Regions from separate parts of the Bacillus sp. HSf4 genome, predicted to be linked through region 2. Evidence: riboswitches for the same ligand, from Rfam matches in the RefSeq annotation. Region 2 holds a riboswitch; the other holds the start of a gene.
The links. Region 2 has a riboswitch for thiamine pyrophosphate ahead of thiC (phosphomethylpyrimidine synthase ThiC). Riboswitches for the same ligand answer to the same signal wherever they lie in the genome.

Region 1: it holds a riboswitch for thiamine pyrophosphate, as region 2 does, so the genes downstream of both, P3X63_RS14345 (nucleoside 2-deoxyribosyltransferase) here and thiC (phosphomethylpyrimidine synthase ThiC) in region 2, are expected to answer to the same signal.

Annotation. Positions count from the first base shown of each region.
Region 1 is NZ_CP120679.1:2,774,652-2,781,973, forward strand. Features, by position in the region: gene P3X63_RS14320 (MarR family winged helix-turn-helix transcriptional regulator) at 1-199, opposite strand, end outside; gene P3X63_RS14325 (HAD-IIA family hydrolase) at 962-2,197, opposite strand; gene thiD (bifunctional hydroxymethylpyrimidine kinase/phosphomethylpyrimidine kinase) at 2,209-3,027, opposite strand; gene P3X63_RS14335 (class I SAM-dependent methyltransferase) at 3,042-3,800, opposite strand; gene P3X63_RS14340 (thymidylate synthase) at 3,800-4,807, opposite strand; gene P3X63_RS14345 (nucleoside 2-deoxyribosyltransferase) at 4,822-5,268, opposite strand; TPP riboswitch at 5,346-5,449, opposite strand; partial or broken gene P3X63_RS14350 (sigma-70 family RNA polymerase sigma factor) at 5,779-6,087, shown strand; gene P3X63_RS14355 (Rok-like winged helix domain-containing protein) at 6,238-6,483, opposite strand; gene P3X63_RS14360 (hypothetical protein) at 6,648-6,779, opposite strand; gene P3X63_RS14365 (branched-chain amino acid transporter permease) at 6,820-7,152, opposite strand; gene azlC (azaleucine resistance protein AzlC) at 7,149-7,322, opposite strand, start outside.
Region 2 is NZ_CP120679.1:988,201-995,522, reverse strand. Features, by position in the region: gene thiC (phosphomethylpyrimidine synthase ThiC) at 1-1,414, opposite strand, end outside; TPP riboswitch at 1,555-1,664, opposite strand; gene P3X63_RS05010 (sporulation protein) at 1,880-2,656, shown strand; gene aroD (type I 3-dehydroquinate dehydratase) at 2,697-3,464, opposite strand; gene P3X63_RS05000 (four-helix bundle copper-binding protein) at 3,613-3,981, shown strand; gene P3X63_RS04995 (response regulator aspartate phosphatase) at 4,092-5,186, opposite strand; gene P3X63_RS04990 (DUF805 domain-containing protein) at 5,540-5,971, opposite strand; gene P3X63_RS04985 (ABC transporter permease) at 6,272-7,322, opposite strand, start outside.

The DNA.
Region 1 (7,322 bases), 1.8 Mb from region 2:
CATTAATTTTCACAGTTACAGCTGAACGAGCCACATGGAGTGTATCAGCTAAAAAACTAGCTGTACAATTTTCGTTGTATAGAATCATCTCTAAATATAATAAGCTGTTATAGGTTAGGTTCTTATAGACATTATCTTTATTCATTGCACGGAGATTTTTCAAAGCCCATTCGTAATACGATTTATCTAGTGCATGCATGAGATTCACCAAATCACCCCTAAGTAATTAAGTCAATTTAATTATAATCACTTAACTAAATTTGATCAACTGATACTCCTTATGAGACGACTTCTGTTCTAGACAAAGTTTTATCTAATTAATGATACCAAATACAGAGATTGAATAATGTAAAAGCACAAATAAAAAAGATACCAACACTGCTTGGTATCTTTATCTAGATCGAGTCCCTCATATATGGAAAATGATTTTCTTTCTATATATTAAAATAAAAACTCTTAAATTGGGAAGAATAATCTTCCCAGTCCAAATAAAGTTGTTTTGGGATTGAATAATTATAATATAAAAAACCATACCGAGATGTTTTGGTATGGTTTTCTAAGTTAGACCCTCAACATAGTGAATCCATATCATTGGTTATGAAAGCTTATTCTCATTACACTCGTATATTCACTTTGCACCATTTCTTTACGTTTATATGAATTATGGTTAAAAAATGGAGAGCCTAACGTTCCCAATTCGGCATGCCAGTCTTTTTTCATTTTGCAATTCTTTGTTTTTTCCGATCCTATATTTCAAACGTGGAGGCCCATTCAATCTCTATGTTTGCATAAAGTTACATTCATTTTGTGTGCAAAATAGTCACTGATACTGCATCAAGGATAAACCTGTAGGGATGAAAAACAAAAAAGATACCAATTTAATCTTTGGCATCTTCTCTATTTGATTCCCTTTACAATTGTTAGCATATTTCATCTTACTAATGGAAAATATAAAGTTAACTTAACGAATAAAAGCAAGGTCTTTCTGTGCTAAGGCATCCTCCAACCACCTAGGGTGCATTGGCAGTAGATTTTCTGGTAACTCGTGGATATTAAAATACCTAATTTCTAAAGCCTCCTCTGTGGATTTTTTCAATTCTCCTCCAATCACTTCACATTGAAAACAGTTGGTAATAAAGTGACTGACTCTTCCGTCAGGGTAAATAAATGTCTGTGAGCTTGGATCTGAATAAACTCCAATCATTTTAGAGACTTTAACAGTTAATCCGGTTTCCTCTTTTATTTCTCTTATTATCGCTTGTTCAACTGATTCACCAGGTTCCACATGTCCTGAAGGTATGCCCCATTGACCATTATCAGCACGCTTCATTAATAAAACCGAACTTGATTCTTTGATTATTATTCCAGCGACTCCAGCTTTAACTTGTTCTGTCCATTGATAATCTGGTTTCTCACGTACTTCTATCATAACTTCACTATCGAACAAATACTTCAAATCGCGGATCACAACATCTGGATTTCTAAAGTCATGTTCTACAGGAAATAAAGTATTTTGATCAGAAACTAAGATAGAAGATATACCCATTCGGTTCGCTCCAATAATATCTGTCTCAGGTGAATCTCCAATCATGACGCATCTTTCTCTATCTTCAAAGGACTCAAGTACTTTTTCAAATATTGAAGACTCCGGCTTTCCAATGATGATGGGCTCTTTATCTGCTCCCGTTTTAACAGCCTCAACTATGGCACCTGTAGCTGGAGCTGGTCCTTTAGCGGTGGGAAATGTTTTATCCCCATTTGTAGCAATAAATGAAGCCCCACTGCGGATGAGATTTACCGCCTTATGTATATCTTGAAAAGTAATATTGTGATCCCATCCAATGACAACAGCCTCTGCTAGGTCTTCTTCAAGATCAATACCAGCTTTTTGAATCTCGCTTTTAAGTTCATCATTTCCTAATATATATGCTCTCTTTATTCCAGCCTTAACAAGGTAATTAGCTGTTGCCCACCCCGAAGTAATCACTTCATCAATACTTGCTGAAAAACCGAGTTTATGAAGCCTTTTAACAATCGTTTCTCTTGTAACACAGGGATCATTCGTTAAAAAACGAATGGATTTCTTTTCTTCACGGAGGCGTTTTAAAGAAGAAACAGCTTCTGGTAAAGCTTTGTCTCCTATATAAATTACTCCGTCTAAATCGAATAAAAATACATCATATTTCTTATAGATCATCGTAACACTCCTTAAGTAGTTGTCTCTTGATTAATAATTGAGCGATACGCGAAATGATTTGTAGGCCCTTGTCCCTTCCCAATCCCTATAGGATGTTTAATGGCTGCTGAAATAAATTCTTTTCCAGTTGCTACTGATTCTGGTATACTGTGCTGCTTTGCTAGCTCTGCAGTGATGACAGCAGAAAAAGTACAGCCTGTCCCATGGGTATGTTTTGTATCAAAGCGAGGGGAAACAAATTCCTCGAAGGCCTCATCAAAATACATAATATCACGAGCTTCTCCGTTCATATGCCCCCCTTTTACGACAGCACTCTTTGCCCCGTATACTTCCACAATTTCTTTAGCAGCATCACGCATCTGCTGTATCGTTTTTATTGATTTGCCGATGATTACTTCCGCTTCTGGAATATTTGGTGTAATAACAGTTGTTTGAGGTATTAATAATTTTTTCAAATGATTAACGGCATCCTTATGAAGCAGATGATGTCCGCTTTTAGCAACCATAACTGGGTCCATCACATACGATTGGATATTAGCCGCTTTTAATTTTTCAGCTATTAGTTCAATAATTTCCACACTTGCAAGCATACCGGTTTTTACAGCATCCGGTTTTATGTCTCCAATGACACAGTCTATTTGCTGAGATATATTATTCAGAGATACCTCCTCAAAACTTTTCACACCAAGTGTGTTTTGAGCAACAACTGATGTAATAACAGCCATTCCATATACTTGCTGCTCCTGAAAGGTTTTTAGGTCTGCATGAATTCCTGCTCCCCCGGTTGGATCTGTTCCAGCAATCGAAAGTGCTTTGTAGATATCCGTCAACTTATACTCCTCCTTTAGGTAGGTTTAACCGCTTCAAAAATGATAAAAGGTGGATATTCCTTTTCGCTTTTCCAATTATTAAATTTAAATTTTTGTTCGATAGCCTTTAACTGCTCTCCGTCAATTTCCTTTAACGTTGGTTCTAGTAAAGTTACACTTTCAAAACCTGCACTAGATAAAAGCTTATAGTACATTGACTTCGGCCAATGAAAGTCATTTAAAATTAAATCCGCTTGTTCAGGAACATGAAGCCACTCATTTCTTTCTTCTCCATAAGAATATTCTTTCCCCGGTATTCCGTTGCGAAAGGTTGAAAATTCTATTCCAGTTGAATCAGGGTTGGTATCGAGTATAACAAAAGAAGCACCCGGTTTTAACACACGAAAAATTTCATCCATGATTCTTTTGATACGTTGATCACTCTCTGTATTAATAAAGACGTAACAGGCCATAGCAGCATCAACTGAATGATCTGGTAAGAAGGAAAGATTATCATGTTCAATTAAATGATAGTCAACATGTGGATGCTTTCTTTTTGTCTTTGCTATATCTAACATTTTACTTGATTCATCTACTGCGATTACATTGCAATCTATTCTTTCAGCTAACCTATATGCTACCTTTCCGGGACCACAGCCAAAATCGAGCACCTTTTTAATATCCGCTTTATCAAATTTACGAAAAACATACTCAAAACCTAATGTTTGTTCTAAAACGTCGTTATAAGCATCGAATTTACCAGCAACACTGTCTTCTTTCCAAGAAGTTTTCATTAAATTCCCCCCTTTTGTTTAGTTGAGAAGTAATTAAACCACTTATTTCTAACAAAAAATTGATAAATAGGAAGTAACCCTTGAAATAGAGAATGATCCATATCTCGTTTATAAGCAATATGCTGATATATACTGAAAAGTAAAAGAATCTGTTTCCAATATTCAGGTAAGTCTAGAGTTTCAATATCCTGCTTTGACATTGAAATTTGATCTTTTCTAAGCAAAACCTCATATTCTAAAACTGTTTCGATGAAGGCCCAATTATTCCCGGCAGGCATTTTAGGAAATTCAAAAGCCGCGATATCATTATGGGTTTTAGCTTCCTCAAGTACTGTTTTTGCCCATTCGTTGTCCGATTCGTAAATATGAATAGAACCAACATTATGGAAATATTCCCCGACTTCTAAACGAAGTTCTCTCGCCATTAATTCTTGCATAAATGTAAAAGAGAACAGATCACTAATCATTCCTCGAAATGCATCATTTGCACGCATGACGGAAGACATGTATAACTTGTTTTCTCTTATGAAAAATTGCAAACCGATTGTACAAGAAACATCAATGTTTCCTGAAACGAAGAGTTCCGAGGCATCAAATATTTGAATAAAAGCCCTTTTTGAATCAACGTCTTCTTGTGTCAAAAGATTTTTTATTCTATTCCATTGATTTAATTTTGCGTTTCCAAATTCAAATATTTTAGGCCCATACGCAGTACCTGTTAATGTTTTTTTATTCATTGAATATAAAGGCATTTTTTTATTGTAATAACTAATAAAATCTAAGTTGTTATTCCCCGATAAATACCATAAAACTTCAGCAAAATTAAACACGATATTTGTTTTTCTAGAGGGTAAGTAAGTGACACGTTCTATTGGATTTTCAAGGGTCAGATGATAGTTCAATTTTTCTTTGCTTTTTTGTCCACGCGGTGAATTCAAAAATTCAGGGTTGTAATAGATGTCATACAGGGTTTCCATATATGCTTCATGAAAAGTTTTCTTTCTCATTTAGATTCCACCCTTTATTTTATAAGGATACTTTTAATCTTCTTTAATAAATCATCGGTATCTTTAAAATTAATGTATTCAACATCAGCTACTACATTTAACCCTTGGATTAAGAATGCATAATCCCTATCATTTTCTAGTAATAACACTATCTTTTTTTTCAAGGCAGAAGCCCATCCAATTTCTATATGAGTTCCAGGAGAAGCCGGTGAGCCAGGAAAAGCTACAAAAAGGTCGCAAGTGCTTATTTCATCAAAATCAATTTTAGTGCATTGTTGGGGTGTCATGAAATCTTTCCCCCATCCTTCTCGCTTATGGGCATTATGAACTAACCATCCTTCATTTTCAAAAAAAGAAATTAACGACTCTAACTTTCCCCTTTCATGTAAACTCATCAATCCGGTATTCTCATCTACTAAACTTTTAAAAGGCCCTGCTAAAAAAACTTTTTTAGTTGTCACTTTAATATCATCCTTTCAAATAAATAAAGCCACTTTCATATGGAAAGTGGCTTAAATATAGATAAGATAAAAAAATCTCTCTAATTTTTTCACTTCCCTACGTTGGTGTTAACCAAATCAGGTTCAAAGGGTCAGGACTTATGTCTCTTCTCAGCTTCTAAAAGCTCCCCCAGTGGATAAAATATAAATATTTACTTTAATTCTAAACTATTCCATACCACTTGTCAAACAATGATAGGATTAACGTTGAACCCTACGTATCAACCGACAAAAGTTTTTTTGAAAGTTAACCATGAGTTGCATTTGATGGCATGTCATGGCTACGCCTAGAGAGATTCTCTAATGTAGTAGCAAAAAATGCCGATATAGTTCGCTATTTTTTAATTAGTTTTAGTTTCCCATCAAGTAAAAGGATATTACCTAATAAAATTAACCGATAACAGTAAGCTCCCTAAAAAACAAGTTAATTGTTTATCTCTTTAACGCAACAAAAACGGATAACCTGTGAGTGGCATTGAAATCAGCCTCATCGATGTCCTCAAATCGGAAAACGAAGACGTCATCGACACCATCCAGCTCAACATGGAGCTTGAAAAAGTCAAAAAATACATCGACATCCTCGACGGCAGAGAAAAAGAAGTCATCGTCGGCCGCTTCGGCCTTGATTTGAAGAAAGAAAAAACGCAGCGCGAGATCGCGAAAGAGCTCGGGATTTCGCGGAGCTATGTGTCGCGGATCGAAAAACGGGCATTGATGAAGATGTTTCATGAGTTTTACCGGGCGGAGAAGGAGAAACGAAAAAAAGCGAAGGGGAAATAACGCTGTAGAAGCCGGCCAAAATTCCGGCTTCTATTTCTTTCACTAGGTCCTCAAAAAGGTGGAAATTTATGAAAATTATATTCCCCCAGTATTACAAGCGCTCCATTTTTTAAGTCCTCACCAAAATATATCGTCCTCTATGAGGTTTTCTTATCTCTGGATTTTTTTCTTTAATTGATCCATAAATACCGTCATATTAGAGATTTGTCTACCAGTTTTCTTTTCAATCTTCTTTTGCAGATTGATACTTCTAATTGGCTTTTCCTGCTGCTTTAATATATTTAATGCTGTTTCATGTAAGGTCTCTGATTCAACTCTGCGCGGTCGCCTTTTTTTCTCACCTGCCTTATTGATTGGGTGTTCGATGCGTTTTAATGTTACATTTTTTTGTTGCATTTCTTTACATCATTTGCTGTTAGTTCAACGACCTCAAATAAAGATGGATTCTTCTTCCCTTTACTCAGGTCGTTCTAATTCTCTTAAACGTGCATAGATCTTCTCTCGTACTGATCAGAACGAGAGAAGTATTGACATTTCAAGTTTATCTAATTCTACTAACCTCATACGCAAAGCTTCTCTTTGATCAGGCATCTTCCTAACGACTGTGCATACGGATCATTCTCTACTTGTTTATAAATTTGTTCACGGTATTGTTCATAGATTTGAGACTCGTCAATTTTCTTTTTCACCATTCCCCGCCCCTTTGCTTTTCATAAATCCAAATCAGTATGATCAAAAAACCAATTGTACCAAAATCATATATACAACGGTTCCTCCCGCTATGGAGAGGAGCATATTTTTCTTCCAGAAGTGAAGCAGTGCAACTACACCTACTGCAATAAGCTCAGGGAACCCGTGACTGCCAGAAAGCAGGCTCACATCCTTAAAACAATAGATCACCAAAAGTCCTAACACTGCCGATGGCAGTACTTTACCGAGATACTGCACATACTTCGGTGTTGGTTTACCCGATGGGAAAACCATAAATGGAAGAAACCTTGTCAGCATTGTGCCTATCACGACTATGGCAATCGTGATGATTTGCTGCGTTACACTCATTGTCATCGGGCAACCTCAACTTTCTCCAATGGTTTTCTCAAAGCGGTAAGCGTCACCAAAATAGCAAGCATCGCAGGAATAATGAAGTTGCTTCCGCCAAAAATCATAAGGCTGACTGCTGAAAGTCCAAGTCCTGCAAGATTGCTGAAGTGCCGTTTCTCTTTGATCCACTGTTC
Region 2 (7,322 bases):
CTTCGCGGACGTCATCTTTATTCGGAAGCCCGAGATGTTCTTTCGGCGTGACATAGCAAAGCATCGCCGTTCCATACCAGCCGATCATCGCCGCTCCGATCGCCGATGTAATATGATCATACCCCGGGGCGATATCTGTCGTCAGCGGCCCGAGTGTATAAAATGGCGCCTCCTTGCATATCTCCATCTGCTTATCGACGTTTTCTTTAATTTTGTGCATCGGTACATGCCCCGGCCCTTCGATCATTACCTGAACGTCATGCTTCCAGGCGATTTCCGTCAGCTCGCCAAGCGTTTCCAATTCGGCAAATTGCGCTTCATCATTGGCATCCGCAATCGAACCCGGTCGAAGGCCGTCTCCAAGTGAAAACGCGATATCATACGCTTTCATAATTTCGCATATCTCTTCAAAATGTGTGTAAAGAAAGCTTTCTTCATGATGGGCGAGACACCACTGCGCCATGATCGCCCCGCCGCGGGAAACGATTCCTGTGACACGCTTTGCCGTCAGCGGCACATAGTGGAGCCGGACACCGGCATGAATCGTAAAATAATCGACGCCCTGCTCAGCTTGTTCAATCAATGTGTCGCGGTAAACATCCCACGTCAAATCTTCAGCGACGCCGTTTACTTTTTCAAGCGCCTGATAGATCGGCACTGTTCCGACGGGCACAGGGCAGTTGCGGATAATCCATTCCCTTGTCGTGTGAATATCCTTTCCTGTGGACAGATCCATCATGGTATCGGCCCCCCAGCGGATCGCCCACGTCATTTTTTCCACTTCTTCTTCAATCGAGGATGTGACGGCGGAATTGCCGATATTTGCATTGATTTTCACATGGAAATTCCGGCCGATGATCATCGGCTCGCTTTCCGGATGATTGATGTTTGCCGGGATGATCGCCCGGCCGCTCGCCACTTCGTCGCGGACAAACTCGGGAGATACATGCTCGCGAATGGCGATAAACTCCATTTCAGGAGTGATGATCCCCTTTCTCGCATAATGAAGCTGAGTGACATTTTGTCCTTTTTTGGCGCGCAGCGGTTTTCTTTTCAGCCCCGGATAGCTGTGATTCGCCTGCTTCCCGCTTTTATAGCCGTTATCCTCAGGCTTCACTTCCCGTCCCTCATATTCCTCAGTATCGCCGCGCTCTTTGATCCAGGCTGAGCGCAAAGGCTTAAGCCCTTTTAGAATATCAACTTCCGCATGTTCATCCGTATAAGGACCGCTCGTGTCATATACGCGCACAGGCTGATTTTCTTCTTCTCCAAATGATCCCGTCGTAGAACTCAAGGCGATTTCTCTCATCGGCACCTGAATGTCAGGCCGGGACCCTGCGACATAGACCTTTCGGCTTCCAGAAAAGCTTGACATCAACTTAATGTTTTTTTGCTGCACTGACTCTTGTTTCATGTGTACATTCCTTCCCCTCTTTAAAAAAGATCTTAGACGAAACTCCAGAACAGCACCAGCACAAAAAAACCAGGCACATTGATGAACCTGGTTTTACAGTCAGTAAAATCCGCAGATGAACGTCTGATCTCCCGACATCTGCAAACACCTTTTTACTTCCCCACGCTGGTACGAACCAGATCAGGTCCAAAGGGTTAAGAAACCCGGTCGTTTCTCTCTCAGCCCATACAGGGCACCCCTAGTAAAGCTATTCATTTCTTCATTATGGTAGCATATCCAGTGATTGATGGAAAGGTGAAGTTTGAACCGATTTAAGCCTATGAAAGTTTCCGCTTTTTTTAAGAGACTCCCGTTTTTTAGCTTCGAAAAGACAAAGGACCTATTGATTTCAAAATAAAATGAATCTTTCGCCCTGTGTAAAACGTATTCATTTCTTGTACGACAATAATAGGAGGAATGGTAAACATGTCTTTTTTGAAAAAGCTTGCAGCAAGCGCCGGGATCGGTTCAGCGAAAGTGAATACGATTCTGGACAAGAGCGCATATCGCCCGGGAGAACGGGTGAGCGGAACCGTTCATGTTAAAGGCGGCAATGTTGAACAGCACATCAGGTATATCGATTTATTGCTCGAGACGGAATATCTCGTCGTCAAGAAAGACGAAAAACATTGGAAAAACGCTACCATTGAATCCCACCGCGTGACAGATGCCTTTACAATCAAAACCGGTGAAGAACGGGAATTTTCTTTCTCATTCATTCTTCCGCTTGACACGCCGATTACGATAAAAGGAGCTAAAGTGTTCTTATTGACCGACCTGGACATACAAGGCGGGATTGACAAATCGGATGATGATCATCTCTTCGTTAAACCACATCCGTGGGTTCACAGTATTTTAGAAACGGTTGAAAGCCTCGGATTCCGGCTTCATGAGGCGGACTGTGAGCAAGCATCATATTTCAGAAAGCGTTTGCCTTTCGTCCAGGAATTCGAATTTGTGCCGGTCACACCGCACTATCGTCAGCTGCTGGATGAAGTGGAGCTCGTTTTTCTTGTGCAGGAGGACGGGGTGGATGTGATCATCGAAGTGGACCGCCGCGCAAGAGGAATGCGGGGCTGGCTGGAAGAAATGTATAACGGCGGTGAAGAGGTCTGTCGCCTCCATTTTGACGAATCAGAGCTCAAGGATAAAGGAGAGCTTGCAGAGGTGCTGAAGGACATCATTGAACAATGCGCCAAATAGATTGAAGGAGCCGGCTCAAACAAGCCGGCTCCTTTTGCAGTCATGACAAATTGTCGTGCAAAACGCCAATGATCCGCCTCAGATCGGCGGCGGCGAGTTGCCCCGGTGCAGAGGCCTTCTTGGCCGCCCCGAATGTCATCGCCGAGCCAAACACCTCTCCGGCCAGACGGCTGATGACACCTTTTCCAGCCATTGACATCGTGATTATGGGCCGCTTCGCGTAGTGCTCATTCATCAAATAAGTCGCTTCAAGCAATTTCAGCACATCAGCCGGTGTTTCAGGCATCACAGCAATTTTTGGCAGATCCGCGCCCAGCTCTTGCGCTTTCTTCAAGCGGGAAATCATTTCTTCAACGGACGGTGTTTTCTCAAAATCATGGTTGGAAATGATGACAGACACATCTTTCGCCTGTGCGGCTTCCACCAGCGCTTTCACGTCGCGTTCCTCATAAAACAGCTCGATATCGATCACATCGGCAAGCCCTGTGTTGACAACCGCCTGATTTAAAGAAACATAATATTCCCGGCCGACTTCCTTTTCCCCGCCTTCCCTTGCACTGCGGAAAGTAAAGATGAGCGGCATGTCGTGCAAAAGAGCGCGGATTTCCGCCAAAGCCTCCGCGACCTTCTCAACGTCTTCAACATCTTCAAAAAAGTCCGCCCGCCACTCGGCAACATCCGCATCAAGCGTCTTGATGTGTGCCGCTTCTTCTTTCAATTGCGCAAGCGTTTTTCCGACGAGAGGCACACAGATTTTCGGCGCTCCTTCTCCAAAGGTAACCCCTTTGACCTTCACCAGTTTCTTCACTTGTTTCAGCTCCTCTATGTCCGAGAAATCTCAATGACTTAACGGTACCGAATATTCATCACAAGCGCAAGAAAAATCTTAAGAATGTCAGACGCATAGGCAACCACATATGAATAGGAATATTATGAAGAAAGAAGGGGGAAATGATATGTATGGTCATCCTGTTCCTTATGATACAAATATGAGGAACATCCAAAATCGCCATGTGTTACAAACCGTTCAGCACTGTGAAGCTGTTTGTGAATTCACCGCAAATTACATTCTCACAAGGGAAGATGCAAACCGTCGAAAAGAGCAACTGAGAATGCTTAGAGATTGTGCGGATATATGCACGCTGACCGCTAAATATATGGCACGGCACAGCCGCTTTGCCAAATCGCCGGCCTCGGTGTGCGCCAAAATTTGCGAAGCCTGCGGAAATCATTGTCTACGGCATCCTGACCAGCAATCGCAAAAGTGCGGCCAAACATGCCTGCAATGCGCCCGGGAATGCCGTGAATTCGCGATGTCTTCTTGATGATACTCAATACCCAAAAAGGTTCATACAAATAAAAAAGACGGCTGAACAGCCGTCCTCTGTTTTACAGGTTTTAAGAGCCTGCTCCCCTAGATGAACGTTTTTTCATTTTAAAGAACCTCCTTTCCTGTTAGTTTACTTGATTTTATCGCTTTCTCCAAGAAGTATGTGGAATTTTTGTAATGATTTAACGAACTGTACACTTTTGCCACATCTTCTGCAAGTGCTTCAATATCCACATAAGCCTTTCTCTTTTCCAGCCTGCCAATCAGTTCCTTGACTTGCTCAGCCCCTTCAAGGGGGACAGTGTAGCAGATATTGAGAACAGAGAACTTGAGGGAGAAGTTGATATTATTTGTTTTCTGCGCAAAATCAGCGCCTAATATGACCCACTTTATGGCTTTGTCCAATTCCCCGATCTTATAAGTCGATCGGGCCGACTCATAAATACACTGCATATACATAATCGGGGCGTTTTTTTTAAGATCATTTGTTTTAAAGGACAGGTCAAAATATTCAAGCGCTTCTTCATGCTGATCCTCTTGAATTTTTAAAAAACCTAAATCATAATAAACAGCGGCTAACAAATGGTTGTCACCCATCTTCATCAGCCTGTCAGCACAGCTTTTGAGCATGTTTTCCGCTCTCATCAGCCGGCCGTCGTCTATGTAATTCAAAGCCAGCAGAACAGTGCAGTTTATGGATTGTGTCTTATATTCCCCGTATGCCTGATAAATGCTTTTCGCCATTTGGAGGTGATGAAAAGAGAGCAGGGTTGTTTTCGTAAAATAATAAAGGTTCCCAAGCTTATAATGAAACTCGGCCTTTTCGATCTCATCCTCAACCTTGTCCAGCTGTCTTTCTGCGACCCTGAAAAATGTGAGGGCTTGAGAGTAGTTATTTTTCGCACTCTCATACATTCCTTTGAACAGAAAATAATAATACCTTAACATATTATCGGTTTTAGCCTTATCCTCGGCATTGGGAGGAAGTGAAGGTTCTCCCGCCACATCTTCCATTAGCACTCTAAATCTATAGTCGAGCAAATTAAAATAAAGCAATACATCTTGATCTTCTTCCATAACGCCAAACAGACTCTCTATCCTGTCCCTAAGCTCTATCGCCTTGGAGACTTCCCTCTTTTTAATATGGACGTACCATGTATTGATCAGGTTGGCTACATCCACCGAGGCCACCGCATTCATTGACAAACCTCCCATATCTCATCCTGCCTCTACCGTTTATGATCATATTTTACAGAAAGTTGTCAATTTTTGCAAAGGGGTTGTGCGAATATTTTACCTGCTCAGCTCATGCAATTGGAGCAATTTTCACATTCTGCCTTCGCTCCTTTTCTTCTGAGCTCATGACTCCATAATCCTCCTTAGTATCCACAACTGTCTTTTCTGGAGATCGGGCGGCTTGCAGGCCTCCGTATGCTGAAAGTAAACAAACCATCCGGAAATGAACGAACTGATTTCAAAAGTTACTGGGAGTGTACATGATGTTCTCTCATTAAAAAACACCCCAACCGTTGGATCGTTGGGGTGCCATTCATCTAACTTACTTTTGGATTTACTCCATATTGATTATCGTTTTTTTCACTATCTTGACAGTAAAAGATCAGCAAAATAATAGCACCGACAAGCGGAATAAAGCCAATGAATATCCACCAGCCGCTTTTCCCGATATCATGCAGCCTGCGGACACCGACAGCGAGAGACGGCACCAAAACGGCCAATTGATACAGAATGATCAGGATGTATCCTAGCATTCCGCCGCCATATCCAGCGACATATCCCACTTGATAGCCGTCAAACCCTGCTGCTGTCGTAATTCCAGCTGTTAAAATTCCTACTATTATGATTGAGAGTATAAATAAAGTAAAACAAATAAGGGCATTGAATAAACAAAACATCCAATATTCCTTTCGCCTTGCTCTCCCTTCAAAATCTGCATAGTTCTTTAAACATTTCCAATACCATTGCATAACATTTCCTCCACTATCAACTTTATTGAATAATGCAAAACATATGCATTATATCATAAAAAATCCATTTGTTGTTTGTAATCCTATGATTTTGGATCGATATCATTGGCCGGCAAGTAGGGCCATTATTCTCGCCACTTCTGATTTCATGTAGTTTATCTATCTGATATTTGCGTCTAAATTTTTTTAACCCAGCCTCTCGAAAGTTGCTCTCTTTTGTTATGCTTTAGTCCGTTTCTTCTTTCTCTAAAATAGCAATAAAAAGCACCCCCACTAAGACAAATTGGAGGTGCTTTCACATTAAATTTCAACATCCCGTTTATTAAAGCCAACAAAACCTATTACTGTGAACACAATCGCAAAAATACTTAATAAAAACAGCGGCGTGAAAGAGAAATCCTCAACAGGTATTTGCGGAACGTAGCCAAATGGAGAAATATTGCCAACCCAGTCCGAGAATTGGAATAATCCTCCTAAATACAGTACGATAAAAGAATAAAAAACATAAAGCCAAATGAGATTCGTTAACTTAGGGTAAAACCCGATCAGCAATACTGCTAAACTAATCATGACAAGCATGGCTGGATAATAGGAGAATGCTGCTCCAAAGATCATCTCAAAAGATAATCCGCCTTCAACCACAGCCGTCCCCGCAGACCATAGCCCGAGTGCAGCAAGCGAGATCATGACAAACCCATTGACAATTGAAATGATGAAGTAACTCCCTAATAGTTTTGTCCGTGAAACAGTTCTGCCTATCAGATGCACGACCCGTTCTTTTTTCTCCTCACCGCGCAGCTTATTCACTGCCATAATCGGAGGAACAGTTGCCAGCAATGAAATGACGATCATCAACATCGGTATGAATTGTTCTAACAACGTGCCCCCTTCATGTGTCTGGAGCAGCTGCTTTATCGTTTCGTTATCGGAAAAAAATGATTCGAGATCACCTAAAACAGAGCCGTATGATGCACCTAATACATACATACCGATTGCCCATGATATGATTCCAACTCGCTGCAGTCTTAAAGCAAGGCTGATTGGACTTTGCAAAAAACGAGATGCATATTTTTTACCAGGCTTGGATGGTAAAAATCCCTGATCCAAGTCACGAATGGCATTCAAATAATTCGCAACGATATATAGAGCCAATGAAGCAGCGATCATTAAAACAGTCGGCCACCAATTATTCGTATCGTAAACTTCTGCTTTTGTTACCCATGCCAGCGGTGAAATCCATGACAGCGTCTGATTGCTAACGTCTGTAATCGCCCGAAACAGATAAGCAATCAAAAGCACAGCAATCGAGTAACCAATCGTACCACGCGAACTATCCGACAATTGCGCAAAG